DNA from 2 places in the Faecalimonas nexilis genome. Region 2 is predicted to be linked to the other one. Evidence: a T-box and tRNA genes for the amino acid it is inferred to sense, from the RefSeq annotation. Region 2 holds a T-box; the other holds one or more tRNA genes.
What was found. A T-box is a leader RNA that pairs with one kind of tRNA and senses whether it is charged. The one in region 2 lies ahead of leuS (leucine--tRNA ligase), so its partner is inferred to be a tRNA-Leu.
Positions count from the first base shown of each region.

Region 1: it has a tRNA-Leu gene. The T-box ahead of leuS (leucine--tRNA ligase) is inferred to sense a tRNA for this amino acid. The anticodon was not compared.

Region 1 is NZ_AP029189.1:2,091,053-2,099,147, forward strand. It holds gene dnaG (DNA primase) at 1-1,130, opposite strand, end outside; gene AC6I5B_RS10675 (deoxyguanosinetriphosphate triphosphohydrolase) at 1,197-2,204, opposite strand; gene pap (polyphosphate:AMP phosphotransferase) at 2,206-3,702, opposite strand; tRNA gene AC6I5B_RS10685 (tRNA-Leu) at 3,873-3,957, shown strand; tRNA gene AC6I5B_RS10690 (tRNA-Pro) at 4,068-4,142, opposite strand; tRNA gene AC6I5B_RS10695 (tRNA-Pro) at 4,183-4,257, opposite strand; gene rplT (50S ribosomal protein L20) at 4,495-4,851, opposite strand; gene rpmI (50S ribosomal protein L35) at 4,886-5,083, opposite strand; gene infC (translation initiation factor IF-3) at 5,118-5,612, opposite strand; gene AC6I5B_RS10715 (sodium-dependent transporter) at 6,023-7,378, shown strand; gene AC6I5B_RS10720 (putative manganese transporter) at 7,419-8,095, opposite strand, start outside.
Region 2 is NZ_AP029189.1:1,440,441-1,448,535, reverse strand. It holds gene AC6I5B_RS07255 (helix-turn-helix domain-containing protein) at 1-206, shown strand, start outside; gene AC6I5B_RS07250 (phospholipase A2 family protein) at 618-1,139, shown strand; gene AC6I5B_RS07245 (hypothetical protein) at 1,161-1,478, shown strand; gene AC6I5B_RS07240 (hypothetical protein) at 1,934-2,380, opposite strand; gene leuS (leucine--tRNA ligase) at 2,583-5,006, opposite strand; T-box leader at 5,082-5,424, opposite strand; gene AC6I5B_RS07230 (ribonucleotide-diphosphate reductase subunit beta) at 5,540-6,583, opposite strand; gene AC6I5B_RS07225 (ribonucleoside-diphosphate reductase subunit alpha) at 6,611-8,095, opposite strand, start outside.

The DNA of each region.
Region 1 (8,095 bases), 650 kb from region 2:
GAGTTCATATCATACTCTTTTTCCAGAATCTCCAGGGAGAACAAAAATCCATTTCTTGCTTTATTGATCCTCTCCTCAAACGCCTCTGTTCCAAGATTCTTGATAAACTCGTCCGGGTCTTTATACGGCTCCATCCGGATAATCTTAGCTGTAATGCCTGCTTCTTTTAAAATCGGCATTGCACGAAGTGCTGCTCTTGTTCCGGCCTCATCGCTGTCATAGGTCAGATAAACTTCATTCACATACCGCTTGATCAGCGATGCATGTCCGGTAGTCAGCGCTGTCCCAAGCGATGCAACCGCATTCGTAAATCCTGCCTGATGAAGCGAAATCACATCCATATATCCCTCACAGATCAAAAAATAAGGTTTTCTGGATGTTCTGGCGCGATTCAATCCATAGAGATTCCTGCTCTTGTCAAACACTTCCGTCTCCGGCGAGTTCAAATATTTCGGCTTTGCATCTCCCATAACTCTTCCGCCAAATCCAATCACCCGGTTATTGACGTCCATGATCGGGAACATCACACGATTCCAAAATTTGTCGTGTGCCCCATGCCTTTCATCAACACTGATTAACCCCGCTTTTACAAGCAGTTCATCTTTATAGCCTTTTGTCTTTAAATACCGATACAGATCATCACTGTATTTATTCGAATATCCCAGACCAAAAGCGGTGATCGTCTCCTCACTCAGTCCTCTGCCAGTCAAATAGGTATGTGCCAGTTTCCCCTGCTCGGTCTTTAACTGGGCATAAAAATATTTTGCAGCAAGCTTATTGATCTCCAGCAGTGTCGCCTTCAGATCAGCTCTCTCTTTTGCTTCTTTAGAATACTCCACTTCCGGAATATCCACTCCTGCCCGCTCAGCAAGCATCTTAAACGCTTCCACGAAAGAATAATTCTCATATTCCATAATAAACGTAAATACATTGCCTCCCGCACCACATCCGAAGCAATAATACATCTGCTTTCCGCGGTTGACTGAAAAAGATGGGGATTTCTCATTGTGAAACGGACAAAGTCCAAAATAAGAACTTCCTTTTTTCTGTAACTTTACATATCCGGAAATGACGTCCACAATATCATTTTTTTGTCTTACTTCTTCTATTAAGTCTTCTGAAAAGTACATGTTGTCCTTCCTTCCAAATAAATTACCCTACATTTATACTTATTCGACAAATCCTTTTGATTTCCTTTAAATTTTCCAAGATTCCGGCACAAAAATTTCCTGAAACTTTTTTACCGCATAATTATCGGTCATCCCAGCTATATAATCACAGATAATCTGTTCTTTGCCGTCACCTCTCAGCACTGCACGTTGCAACTCCGGCTCAGGAAGTTTTTCGAAATGCTCCGAATAGTACTCATAGAGATTCTGTACCAATTTGATTGCTTTTTCCTCCTCGCTTTTTGCGAGAGGATTCCTGTAGACATTTTCAAACATAAATTTACGCAGTCCCATAAGTGCCGCTTCTACTTCTTCTGACATCTGAATCTTTGGTTGATCCATACTATGTATGATCACATCGTGTATCATCGTATTTAATCTTGCTCGGGTTGTGTTCCCTAATATTTTCCGATATTTTGGCGGAATGTCTGCTTCACTCAGTATCCCGCCGCGTATCGCATCATCAATATCATGATTGATATATGCAATCTTATCAGATAATCTCACAATCTGCCCTTCCAAAGTAAATGGCTTTCCCGATGTCTGATGATTTCGAATTCCGTCAACAACCTCCTCCGTCAGATTCAGTCCCTCTCCTCGTTTTTCTATGCATTCTACAACACGAACACTCTGCTCATTATGCTTGAACCCAAGCGGACAGATCTGGTTGAGCGCCCGCTCTCCGGCATGACCAAACGGGGTATGCCCAAGGTCATGTCCGAGACTGATGGCTTCTGCCAAATCTTCATTTAAGCGAAGTGCTTTTGCAATCGTGCGGGCATTCTGCGAGACTTCCAGCGTATGCGTCAGTCTCGTCCGATAATGATCTCCTTTCGGGAGCAAAAACACCTGTGTCTTTTGTTTCATTCTTCGAAATGCCTTACAGTGCAAAATTCGATCCCTGTCTCTTTGAAATACCGGTCGGATATCACATTCCTCTTCTTTTGCCTTTCTTCCTTTGGAATCCTTGCTCAACGTCGCATATGGACTCAAATACTCAATTTCTCGTAATTCTAATTGTTCTCGAATCGTCATCTTACTCTCCCTTATTTTTCAGTCGTTCCTCTATCGCATTTACAACCGTCTCAAGCACCTTGATTCTCGCATAATACTTGCAGTTTCCTTCCACTACAATCCAAGGTGCTTTTTCTGTGGAAGTTCGAATCAGCATCTCATTTACAGCTTCTTCGTACTGATCCCATTTTTCTCGGTTTCTCCAGTCTTCCTCCGTGATCTTCCACTGCTTGTCCGGATTTTTCTCACGTGCCCTGAACCTTCTCTCCTGTTCTTCCTTATCAATATGAAGCCAGAATTTCAGGACAACCGTACCGGCATTCACCAAATCCCGTTCCATGTCATTGATTTCCTTATACGCTCTCTGCCACTCTTTTTTACTGCAAAATCCTTCAATCCGTTCCACCAGTACCCTTCCGTACCACGTTCTGTCAAAAATAGCAATATGCCCTGCTTTTGGCATTGCTCTCCAAAATCGCCAAAGATAATGATGTGACCGCTCCATATCATTCGGTGACGCTGTCGGATGCACCACATATCCTCTCGGATCCATTTTTTCCGTCAGTCTCTTGATTGCGCCACCCTTGCCAGCCGCATCCCACCCCTCAAATCCTAATACAACCGGAATACCTTTCCGGTATAGTTCTCCATGCAGTTTTTCTATCTCTTTCTGCAGTTTCTTTAATCTCTTCTTATATTCCGCCTTCGTATAAGAACAATCCAAATTGGCTTTTGCCAAGACTGTCTCCGATATTTCATTGTTTACAAGCACTTTATCCGGCATGATTTCTTCTTGTTTTTCCTGTTTTCTTTTCTCTATTTCCGCCGAAAGGCAATTGATTACTGTCGTGTAGATTTTTATTGTTGCAAATCTTCGGTCTGTCGCTTCCACGATTGTCCACGGTGCATAGTCTGTATCGGTTTTCTGCAGCATCTCCTCATTCATTCTTTTATACTTTTTAAACTCTCGATTCCGCTTCAGATCTTTTTTGCTCACTCGCCACGCTGTCTCTTTCCTAGCCAATAATTTATCGAATCGCTTTTTCTGTTCCTCTTGGCTGATACACAAAAATATTTTGATCAAAACCATACCATCGTCTGTCAACTGCCGCTCAAAAGACTGAATCGAATCATACGCAGACAGAACCTCTTTTTCTCCTGCTTTCTTTTCAAACCGATCAATCAGGACTTTACGGTACCAACTGCTGTCATAAATTGCGATTCTTCCTTTTTCCGGCATTTTTGTCCAAAATCTCCATAAAAACGGATATTTCTTTTCTTCCTCACTTTCATTCTTTACTGCATACACTTCAAATCCTCTCGGATCTAATGGACGAATCAATTCTGCAATCTGAATTCCTTTTCCAGATGCGCCAAATCCTTCAAAGGCAATCATAATCGGAATATTTAAATTTCTGCACACTCGTTGTAACTGTGCAAGCTTTCTCTCCAGCACACTGATTCTTCTTTGATATTCGTCTTTCTCCATTTTCTTTGTCAAATCTATCTTTTCCAGCATAAATATTCCTCCCATTACAGATATTTTTATGCAATTACGCGATTTATTATACAATTATATAACAATTATCTTTTCTTTTCCATAATTATCTATATTTAATAAATTTTAAAAAAAGTGTTGACATTTCACACAAATCATAGTATTATAATCAAGTAGCAAGGAGCTGTTACGCAGGAGTGTCGGAACTGGCAGACGAGCAAGACTAAGGATCTTGTAAGCAATGCGCTTGTGTGGGTTCAAGTCCCATCTCCTGCATCTTAAAAGAAATCTTTCAAAGAAAGATTTCTTTTTTGTACTCTCTTTTAACTGATACTATTTTCCCTTTTTATAACTCAAAAAGAATAGCATTCGCTATTCTTTTTTAATCGGGGTGACAGGATTCGAACCTGCGACCTCCTGGTCCCAAACCAGGCGCTCTAGCCAAGCTGAGCCACACCCCGTTACTTTATTGAATTTTCATTACAATTATTAATCTTCCAATCGGGGTGACAGGATTCGAACCTGCGACCTCCTGGTCCCAAACCAGGCGCTCTAGCCAAGCTGAGCCACACCCCGTTATCATTCTTTGCATCTCTCAAAGACAAGTACAAGTATAACCAATTCTTTCCTTTTTGTCAAGCAATTTTGTTATTTTTTTCACTTATTTTGCTATTTTTCTTATTTTTTCTATTTCCCACACATTATACACATTTATTCACCAGTATATTACCGCAAAAAATCAGTACGTTTTCAAGCCATTTACGCATAAAAGAATCCCCGAAAACTCAAGGTTTCCGGGGATATGATTTTTTCCTAAGCTAATTTAGACTTTGCAACTTCTGCTAATGTAGCAAATCCTGCTGCATCATTTACTGCCATATCTGCTAAGATTTTTCTGTTCATCTCAACACCTGCTAATTTTAAACCGTGCATCATCTTACTGTATGATAAACCATTCATTCTAGCTGCTGCATTGATACGAGCAATCCATAACTGTCTCATCTGACGTTTACGTTGTTTTCTACCAGCATATGAAGATGTTAAAGCTCTCATTACTGATTGTTTTGCAACTCTATATTGTTTTGATCTGGCTCCTCTGTAACCTTTTGCCAGTTTTAATGTTCTGTTGTGTTTCTTTTTAGCGTTCATTCCGCCTTTAATTCTTGCCATGTCCTTCTAATCCTCCTTCAATTCTTCCAAAATCTTACAGATATGGTAAAACTTTTTTCATGTTCTTTACATTTGTAGCATCTGTAATAGTTGCCTGTCTAAGATTTCTTTTTCTTTTTGTAGATTTCTTAGTTAAGATATGGCTCTTGTAAGCTTTGTTTCTTTTTAATTTACCTGTAGCTGTTTTTTTGAAGCGCTTTGCAGCAGCTCTATTTGTTTTAATTTTTGGCATGATATGTTCCTCCTTAATATTTAGGTATTTATTTTTAACGTTTTTCAGTTAAAACCATACTAATGCTCCTGCCTTCGAGTTTTGCAGGTTTTTCAATGGCTGCAACATCTTTTAACATCTCTGCAAAATCATCCAGAATATGTTTGCTCGTCTGCATATGAGCCATCTCTCTTCCTCGAAAACGTAAAGTAACTTTTACTTTATTTCCTTTTTGGATAAATTTCTTTGCGTTGTTCACTTTCGTGTTCAAATCATTCGTATCGATGTTCGGCGAAAGACGCACTTCCTTTACCTCAACAGTTTTTTGTTTTTTCTTCGCTTCTTTTTCTTTTCTCGCCAGTTCATATCTGTATTTACCATAATCAATAATCTTACAAACTGGTGGTTTTGCTGTTGGAGCAATTTTAACCAAATCCAATTCTTCCTCTTCTGCCAGCTTCAAAGCTTCCCTTGCAGACATAACGCCTAACTGGTCACCATTCTCTCCTATTAAACGTACTTCCTTGTCTCTGATTTGCTCGTTGATCATTAAATCGCTAATTGTAGTGCACCTCCATAAATAAAATAATCTTTACTTTACTCTAATTTTTTCATATAATTGATGCGTAAAAAAAATGAATAGCTCACAGCTATCCACTCCATTTCTGCACACAAAATAGAAATTCTATTTTTATGCTTCAATATCAACCATTAGTCACCCACTTGTGCTAAGGTGAGAGTGGAACTCTGCTTTCTTTTTGCCTTACGCATGTATTAACATATCACAGCTCACCATTTTTGTCAACGTTTTTTTCATTTTTTCTTATTATTCTTACACCATTCTCAAAATTGTTCGCATTAAAAAACAGATTGCGCTCTTTTTTTCTTGCATTCTTTTCACTTTTATGCAATAATAAGGCTACTTAACTTAGTCTAAATGAATTTTGAGGAGGATTTTTTATGTCACAAAGAAGTAATTTTTCCAGCAAGATTGGATTTGTACTTGCTGCTGCCGGGTCTGCTGTAGGGCTTGGTAACCTTTGGAGATTCCCGTATCTCGCAGCAAAATATGGAGGAGGAACATTTCTTCTTGTATATCTGATTCTTGCAGTCACATTCGGTTTTTCATTAATGATTGCTGAAATCGCAATCGGAAGAAAGACAGGGCTCAGCGCAATTGGCGCTTTCAAAAAATTAGATAAACGCTTTGGTTTTCTAGGAGTACTCGCCGCAATCATACCGATTATCATCTTTCCTTATTATAGTGTAATCGGCGGATGGGTAATCAAGTATTTTGTTACATTTGTAACAGGTAATGTACAGGCAGCTGCCGATGATGCTTATTTTAATAATTTCATCGGCACTACAGGGGAACCAATTGGATGGTTCTGTCTCTTTATTGCATTCACTTCGATCATCGTTCTTCTCGGTGTAGAAAAAGGAATCGAGACAGTGAGTAAATTTATGATGCCTGTATTAGTTGTCTTAACTGTCATTATCGCAGGATACGGACTTACAGTGGACGGAGCAATTGATGGTCTGATTTATTACGTAAAACCAAGTATGGAAAACTTCTCCGGAATGACTGTCATAGCAGCAATGGGACAATTATTCTACTCAATGTCTCTTGCGATGGGAATTATGATTACATATGGTTCTTATATGAAAAAAGATAATAATTTGGAAAGTTCTGTTCGCCAAATCGAGGTTTTTGATACCGGTATTGCATTTATGGCAGGACTTATGATCATCCCTGCAGTATTCGCTTTCTCAGGCGGAACAGCAGAGCAATTGGGACAAGGACCTGGACTTATGTTTGTAATGCTTCCAAAAGTATTTAACAGCATGCCAATGGGTGGTGCAATCGGAACTCTTTTCTTTATTCTGGTATTTTTTGCTGCACTGACCTCTTCCATCTCACTGATGGAGACAATTGTTTCTATTTTAAGAGATAAATTCCACTGGAGCCGTAAATTTACTTGTATTATCGTTACGGTAATTGCATTGATAATGGGTATCCCATCTTCTTTAGGATTTGGAATCTGGAGCGACATCACATTCCTTAACTTGTCAATCCTGGATGCATTCGATTTCCTCAGCAACAGCATATTGATGCCAATCCTTGCATTCTTCACTTGTATTTTTGTCGGATTTGTCATCAAGCCAAAAGTTGTTATCGACGAAGTAAAAAGCTCAGACGGAACATTCAAAGGCGAGAAGTTATTCGTAGTTATGATCAAATGGATCGCACCGATTTGCTTAATTGCAATCCTTGTAAGTTCCGTAGGAAATGCAATGGGATGGTGGACAATTTAATATTCCATTAAAAAGGAGAAATTCATTTGAATTTCTCCTTTTAATATTTCATGCCGATAAATAAAATCTGTAAGATCACACCGATCACAATCGAACCAATATACAACATTGCTGTTATTTTTAAATTTTCTTTTTTGTCCCGATTATTTTTCCACAATACAATCAGTCCCATTCCGCCGCTTGCCAACAGTCCTGCCATCACAGCCGGAAGCGCAAGAACTCCTTTCATATATAGCTCTGTAATCAGTATCGATGAGGCACAATTCGGAATCAGGCCTACCGATGCGCTTAGAATAATCTGAAACGGCGAGTCATTCATCAAGATCTCTTGAATTCTTTCAATTCCAATTCCCTCGATAACCACATTCAATACCATCGAAAACAACATAATGTACAAAAGTGTTTTCAAAGAATGAGATACGACCGCTTTCAAGATTCCGTCATGTCCGCCACAGCAGGAACATCCCCGCTCTTCCCATACGCTTTCTTGTTTTACAGAAAAGCGCTTTCTTTTGCAAAATAAATCTACGAGATATCCAACAACAATTGCAATGACAACTTTGAGACCTAAAATTGTAAGAATCTTACCTCCACTCTTCGGATATCCCAACATAACAATGATTGCCTCATCTGATGTTGACATAAACACAGCAAGAAGCGTTCCAACCGAGACAAGCCGCTCTGCATACAGATTTGCCGCCACCACGGAAAATCCAC
Region 2 (8,095 bases):
AAAGCATTCACATGGTATTAACAACAGCCACAATTTACTATTATGGAATTGATACAAAAACCTATGAACCGAAAGTTACCAAACTTTCCTACTCACAGACTGACGATTGCTTCTATATCGACAATGAAGTACATGATTGTCACATAAAAGCATTTGAAAAAGAAGTGGTAAAAGAAGCACTTTACTTAAAACACAACGCCCAATAACAGACAAGAGGACTTGCAAGGCTTCTGACCTTTCAAGTCCTCTGCTGTATCATGGTTCTGTTGTCTATGTCCGTTCCGTCAAGGACTGCCCTACGGCGTATCGGCTTCGCCTTGATCCTTGACCTCACTATTTTTTCACAATATAACAATAAAGATGTATTGATTTATTTAATTGTTACTAAAATCATTATACCGAAAAATAATAGTTGACAATATGATTCTATAATAGTATAATTTGCATAATTATAAACATATTTACAAAGAAAGAGAGGTATAAAAATAAAGAAACTTCAGAAACCAGTCATTAGTTGTCTATTAGCCTTATTACTAACCGTATCCCCGTTGACTTATGGAGTAAATAGTGTCTATGCCGCTGAATATGACTCTACCGAACTCATATATGAAACCGATGTGGAGACCACCGATGCCGATATTGAACAATTAAAAAATCTCTTCAATAAAGTCGATAGTTATATAGGATTGGACGGAAGCAAATTATTTGATGAAGAACTTGCTAGAGAAAATAATGAAAGTCAAGAAATTATTGATATCGGATTAGCATACAATGAAATGTTAAGTGCAGAACAACAAGGTAACTACGATAAAGTTAACAGACACAAAAGAGCTGTCATCAACGGACTTTCTCACTACGGAAATTGGTGCGGAAAAGGAAATAACGGAAAAAAACCTATAGACATATTAGACGCTCAGTGTAAGAAACATGATAATTGTTACTCAGCAAATGGAATGTGGCATAGCAAATGTGATGTGCAATTTGTATATAATATAGCTAGAAATTTTGGGGCAATCAATAAAATTGGTTGGCGTGCACGAACTTATGCAGTTGCGGCAATGTTATTATTTGCAGGTAAGGTCGGTGGTACATCTGCTTTAAAGGCAAAATATCCTATTCTAAGACCTTTTTTACCTTAAAATATCTAATAGGAGATTTCAATGGAAAAATTTATTAAAAAATGGAAAAACTTGAATTTATTTAGTAAATGTTCATATTTGTCAGTCTGTTTATTATTTATTATGATACCATTTACAGGTTTAATTTTAGAGTCATTAAATATATCTATTATAAAATTCGAGATTATTTTGGGAATATATGTACTGAGTATTATCTTTTCTATCCTAGCAAAAAATTGGAAACTAATATTGATCGCAACCATTGGCGGATTAGTGCTATGGGCAATCACAATAGGTATCGCAGAAGTTTTATGGTATTATCTAAAGTCTTGGTTTGGGGTAGATATCTCATATCGTTAAAAAAATAATCTATACAAGAAAATATAGAAATGCTAATTATTTATTACTGATTTTCAACAAGAGAGACTATCGCTAGCGTGACAGACTCTCTTGTTTATTAAAATAAAACGAGGAAAATATTACAGCCAGTATAATCATTCCCCATATTTTTTGTAATGAAATTTAATAATTCTTTCCGATTTACTACACCATTTAGTACACCATTTTCATATCAAACTACACCATTTTATGATACAATACACCACTTTACCGTTTTTTTTAATCTTGCAGAACACCAGTAAATACAAGGGTTTGAGAAGTTACATCAATTTATGGAAAAGCATTATCAGAAATTTCATAAGTTTCTTGATTAAATAATATTACTTTCCATTTACTCATTTCCATATTCTCCTTATTGTGCCATGTTTTCTATCATGTTAAACAACATCTTATCTACTTCTAATATTTTCTAAAAACTATATCCTTTCAAGCACATGTGATATTTCTAATAATTTTCTTCTTTTAATATGTTTATATATTCCAACACCACCAATAACTAGAACAAGAATAAAAATCAATCCCCCTGTTACTCCTGTCACTTCTATATCTAGTAATGCCACTATCGAAATCATTAATGCTACCATGCCAATGTTAAAATCCAACAAATTACTATCTAAATAAGATTGACATGCTATTTTATACTCTTCCAAAATCTCTTTTTCATTATTATATTTCCTTGTTGCTAAAACAAGTTTATGTTCCAAACATCTATAAAACGAACTACTCTGATTATATTTATAGCATTTCTCTGCCTGTTTATAAATGTCCATTAACTCTGCAATTCTTTTACTTTGTATCATAATGTATCTTCTCAATCCTTTTCCTAAAAATAACGCAAATAATATCTCTACTATCTGCGTCATTCCTCTAATGTCTTCTTGAAATATTTACTCCATTTTCTTTCAATCTTTACTCCAATTTTACTCCATTTTAAAAATCTGTTACGATATTTTACGGTATTCTATGATACCTTTCCCTTGAAGAAAAATGTCTGCAAGCCTTGATTTTAAGCGAACTTTTCAATATTCCCAAGCACTTTATTCTGTTGTGAGATTTTCTCTCAAATTATTTCTGCACAATATTTATGATTCTTCCCGGAACGTAAATTTCTTTTACGATTGTTCCTGTCAGTTTATCTGCAACTGCTTCTTTACCAGCTTTAATCGCATCTTCTTTTGATACGTCTGCCGGAACTGTCACAACTGCTCTTGTTTTTCCGTTAATCTGAACAGCAACTTCGATTTCATCATCTTTCATTGCATCTTCATCGTATGTCGGCCATCCTGCATTGAATACAGTTCCTTCGTGACCTAACTGCTGCCATAATTCTTCTGCCATATGTGGTGCAAATGGTGCCAACAATACAGCAAATGTGCTCAATGTTTCTTTATCGATTCCGCCTTCTTTTTTCGCGATATCGATTAATTTATTGTTGTATTCCATGAAACCGGAAATAACCGTATTTAAGCTGAAACTTTCAAGACGCGTTGTGATATCGTATACCATTTTGTTACGAATCTTGATCATCTCTTTTGTCGCTTTTACATCTGCATCTTTGCTGTCCATAACAAGATTCCATACACGGTTCAAGAAACGGTATACACCGTCGATTCCGCGGTCATCCCATTCTGCATCTAATTCCGGTGGACCTACAAATAATTCGTACATTCTAAGTGAATCACATCCGTAATCTCTTACCAAATCATCCGGTGATACTACATTTCCTTTTGATTTACTCATCTTGATACCATTTTTACCAGTAATCATACCTTGGTTAAATAATTTCTTAAATGGCTCGTCAAAATCGACTGCTCCGATGTCGTATAAGAATTTTGTATAGAAACGAGAGTACAACAGGTGAAGAACAGCATGCTCCACACCACCGATGTACATGTCTACCGGAAGCATCTCATCTGCTTTTTCTTTGGAAACCAATGCTTCTGAGTTATGGTTATCTACATAGCGCAAGAAATACCATGAAGACCCTGCCCACTGAGGCATTGTGTTCGTCTCACGTTTTGCCGGCTTTCCACAAACCGGACAAGTTGTATTTACCCAGCTTTCGATTCCCGCAAGTGGAGATTCTCCTGTTCCTGTCGGTTCATAAGAATCTACTTCCGGCAACGTCAATGGAAGCTGATCTTCCGGTACCGGAACTGCTCCACAATCCGGACAATGTACAATCGGGATTGGCTCTCCCCAGTAACGCTGGCGCGAGAATACCCAGTCACGTAATTTGTAATTCACTGTCGCTTTACCGATTCCACGCTCTTCAATGATATGTGGAGCTTCTTTTTTCAGAACTGCAGATTCCATTCCGTTCCATTCTCCGGAATTAATCATTGTTCCGGAAGCCTCTGTGTAAGCTTCTGTCATATTTTCGATTTCTTTTCCGTCTTTTGCAATTACCTGAATAATTGGAATATTGAATTTTGTTGCAAATTCGAAATCACGATCATCGTGAGCCGGTACACACATAATAGCGCCTGTACCGTAATCAGCCAATACATAATCGGATAACCAAATTGGTGTCTTTGCTCCACTAATTGGGTTGATTGCATAAGAACCTGTGAATACACCTGTTTTTTCTTTATCCTGAAGACGATCTACATTTGATTTCATAGAAGCTTCATAAATATATTTTTCTACGGCTTCTCTTGTCTCATCTGTTGCAAGGCTTGCTGCCAAAGCGTGTTCCGGTGCAAGTACCATAAATGTTGCTCCGTGCAGTGTATCCGGTCTTGTTGTGTAAACTGTAATTTTTTCGTCTTTTCCTTCTACCTGAAAATCAACTTCTGCACCGAATGATTTTCCAATCCATTCTGCCTGCATTTTCTTAACTTTTTCCGGCCAGTCTAATTTATCAAGGTCCGCTAAAAGACGTTCCGCATATTTTGTGATACGGAGCATCCACTGACGTAAGTTTTTCTTTGTCACTTCTGTTCCGCAGCGCTCACATTTTCCGTTCACTACCTCTTCATTTGCAAGTCCTGTCTTACATGAAGGACACCAGTTGATCGGGAACTCTTTTTCGTAAGCTAATCCTTCTTTGAACATTTTTACAAAAATCCACTGTGTCCATTTGTAGAACTCAGGATCTGTTGTATTTACTTCCATATCCCAATCGTAAAGTGCTGCGATTTCGTTGATCTGACGTTTGATGTTCTTTACGTTTTCCGCTGTAGAAACTGCCGGGTGAACACCCATCTTAATTGCATAGTTCTCTGCCGGAAGTCCGAATGCATCCCATCCCATCGGATGTACGATATAGTATTTCTGCAATAATTTGTAACGGCTCCACACATCAGAGATTACATAACCTCTCCAGTGTCCTACGTGAAGACCATTTCCTGACGGATATGGAAACATATCCAGACAATAATACTTCTCTCTTTTCCCATTTTCATCTGATTTAACATTTACCGGGTTCTTTTCCCAGTTCTCACGCCATTTTTTCTCAATGGCTTTGTGGTTATAAGGTGTTGCCATTATTTTTCCCCTTTCTGCTTATAATTCTTGGTGAGGTTCTTTCGAACCTAGAATTAAACAAAGCCTTCTCATCTCAAAAGAGACGAAAAGGCTTGAATTTCCGTGGTACCACTCTCATTCATTCCGCATCCTGCGAAATGCACTCATTGCTTCTGTAACGGGAAGTCCCGCTTCTGCCTATGTTACTTGACGAGGTCTTTTCGAGTCTAGTAACAAGGTACAACTCATCGGCTTGGTGAGGTTCTTTCGAACCTAGCGATGTAGTTGTTTCTATTTCTGTTACTTGACGAAATTTTTTTCATCAGTCATTTCAGCAAAAGAACTCCGAGGCGAGTTGGGAGATTACGCTGCTGTCTTGCACCATCCGACAGCTCTCTGAAAACGATAGGCTCTTAATACTCCTCATCTATGTTTTTTGATATTATTTAATTGATTGAATTTAATCTCTTGTATTGTACCATACTAAAATATTTTGTCAAGAATTGAACCATGTTTTTCTGAAAATTGAAAATATACCAATTTGTGAACTGTTACTATAAATCATCCACCAACGCACTGCTTTTTGCATACGCGGTACTTCTCGCCTCAAAGAAATCTGTCTTAATTGCATTTGCATTTGAATACTGGCTCACCCAACGCATACTCTCCGGCTCTGTCTCATGCCCTTCATAAATTGGTGCAAACCCGAGGTTTGTGCATCGCAAATTTCCAAGATACTGCACGTAATCCGTGATCATTTCCCTATTCAGTCCTTGCACATCATCTCCGATTACGTAATGTCCCCACTTGATTTCCTGCTCGCAGCCCTCTTTGATCATACTGCGGTATTCGTCTATATATTGCTCGGTAAATAGATCCGGTTGTTCTTTCTTCAGTTCAATTAAAATATTGCGAAACAACCACAAATGAGTGTTTTCATCCCGATTGATATAGCGAATCTCCTGTACCGAACCCGGCATAAGCTGGTTTCTCCCAAGATTATAGAAGAACATAAATCCGCTGTAAAAATAGATCCCTTCTAAAATATAGTTTGCCACAATCGTCTTCACCAGCATTTCCATGCTCTTTTCTGTCTGAAATGCATTATAAAGATTTCCGATAAATTCATTTCTCGCAAGCAAATGTTCATCTTCCTTCCACTGATACAAAACCTCGTTTCGCTCCTGCGGCTCGCAGATGGTATCCAGCATGTAGCTGTAACTTTGGCTGTGCACCGCCTCCTGAAATGCCTGAATAGACAGACATAGATTGACCTCATTTGCCGTGATATACTCGCTGATCCCCGGAAGATTTGCCGTCTGGATACTATCAAGAAAAATGAGAAATGACAGAATTTTATCGTATGCCCGTTTTTCTGCTTTCGGAAGATTTCGATAATCTTTAATATCCACTCCCAGATTAATTTCCTCCGGAATCCAGAAATTATTCATCGCCTGGCGATACCAGCCGCTCACCCATGTGTATTTCATATTGTTAAAATCATTGAGATTTGTTGTGTTTCCACCAATCATTTTCCGCTTCTGAACCTGTATATCTCCGTTCGGATTAAAAAGCGGTCTTTTCTTTAATTGTTCCATTATTCCATCCCTTTCTGTTGCCATTTACTAAGAAGAGCAGACTTCACATTCCTCCACTTCCAAACTTTTTGAACGTATATAATAAATCGTTTTCACACCTTCTTCCCACGCAAGAATATAAAGATCCAACACTTTTCGGAACGTATACTCGTTCGTAATATAAAGATTCATGCTCTGTGCCTGATCGATATGACGCTGACGCACTCCACAGGCGCGCACGGACCACTTCTGATCGATGTAGTGTGCATTTTTGTAATACCAGAACGTCTCCATAGAAAGCTCCGGTGCAACACGCGGCATCAATCCATTTTTCTTTTCTTCGAGGAAATACCGATTCATGATCGGGTCAAGTCCTGCACTCGTTCCGGCGATAATGCTTGTACTGCTCGTCGGCGCTATCGCTAAAAGGTAAGCATTTCGGAGTCCCTGCTGTTTCACTTTTTCCCGAAGCTGATTCCATTTTTCTGTCTTCAAATGTCGTTTATCAAAATATTTTCCTGTCTGCCAATCGCTTCCCTCAAAATATGTGTAACTTCCCTTTTCTTTCGCAATCTCGCTGCTCGCCTCAATCGCAGCATAATGGATTTTAGAAAATACGTCCCCGACAAATTGTAAATGCTGCTCGCTCTCCCATGAAATTCCCTGTTTTGCAAGCATATGGTGATACCCACTCACACCCAGTCCGATCGGGCGATATTTCTCATTATTGATTTTCGCATATGGAACAGGAAAGAAATTCAGATCAATGACATTGTCAAGCGCCCGCACCGCACATTTTGTAATATCCGCAATCTCTTCCCCGTCTTCCACGTTCAGATGTCCCAGAGACAGGCTCGCCAGATTACATACAACAAACTCGCCCGGTTTTGTGACCGTGACAACCACTGTTTCTCCATTCACCGTTTCCACTCGCTCTTCCACTTCTTCGATTCCGCTCATATTCTGCGCAATCTCCGTACAAAGATTACTGCAATAAATCATGCCTTTATGTCCATTTGGATTCATGCGGTTGACATGATCCCGATTAAATGTAAACGGTGTTCCGGTCTCCACTGCGCTTTTGATAATCAGCCGGATAATGTCTTTAATCGGAACGACTCTCTTTTTAATCTGATCATCCTGCACACAGTCCAAATATTTTTCTTTCCACGCTTCTCCATAACAGTCTTCCAGCGCATAGCCCTTCACCGTCAAAATCTCGTGAGGACACATCAGATACCAGTCTCCCTCGATATTGTCTCTTGCCTGCTCCCAAAAATAATCCGGGTAGCAGACCGCCGGGAACACATCATGCGCCTTCATCCGGTCATCCCCATTATTTGTTCGCAAATTCAAAAACTCCGGCAGATCTCTGTGCCACACATCAAGATAAACTGCAACTGCCCCTTGGCGCACACCAAGCTGATCAACTGCGACCGCCGTGTCGTTTGCAAGACGAATCCAACGTATCACACCTCCTGCTGCCCCCTCAAATCCTCGGATAGCGCTTCCGCTTGCCCGCACTTTTCCAAA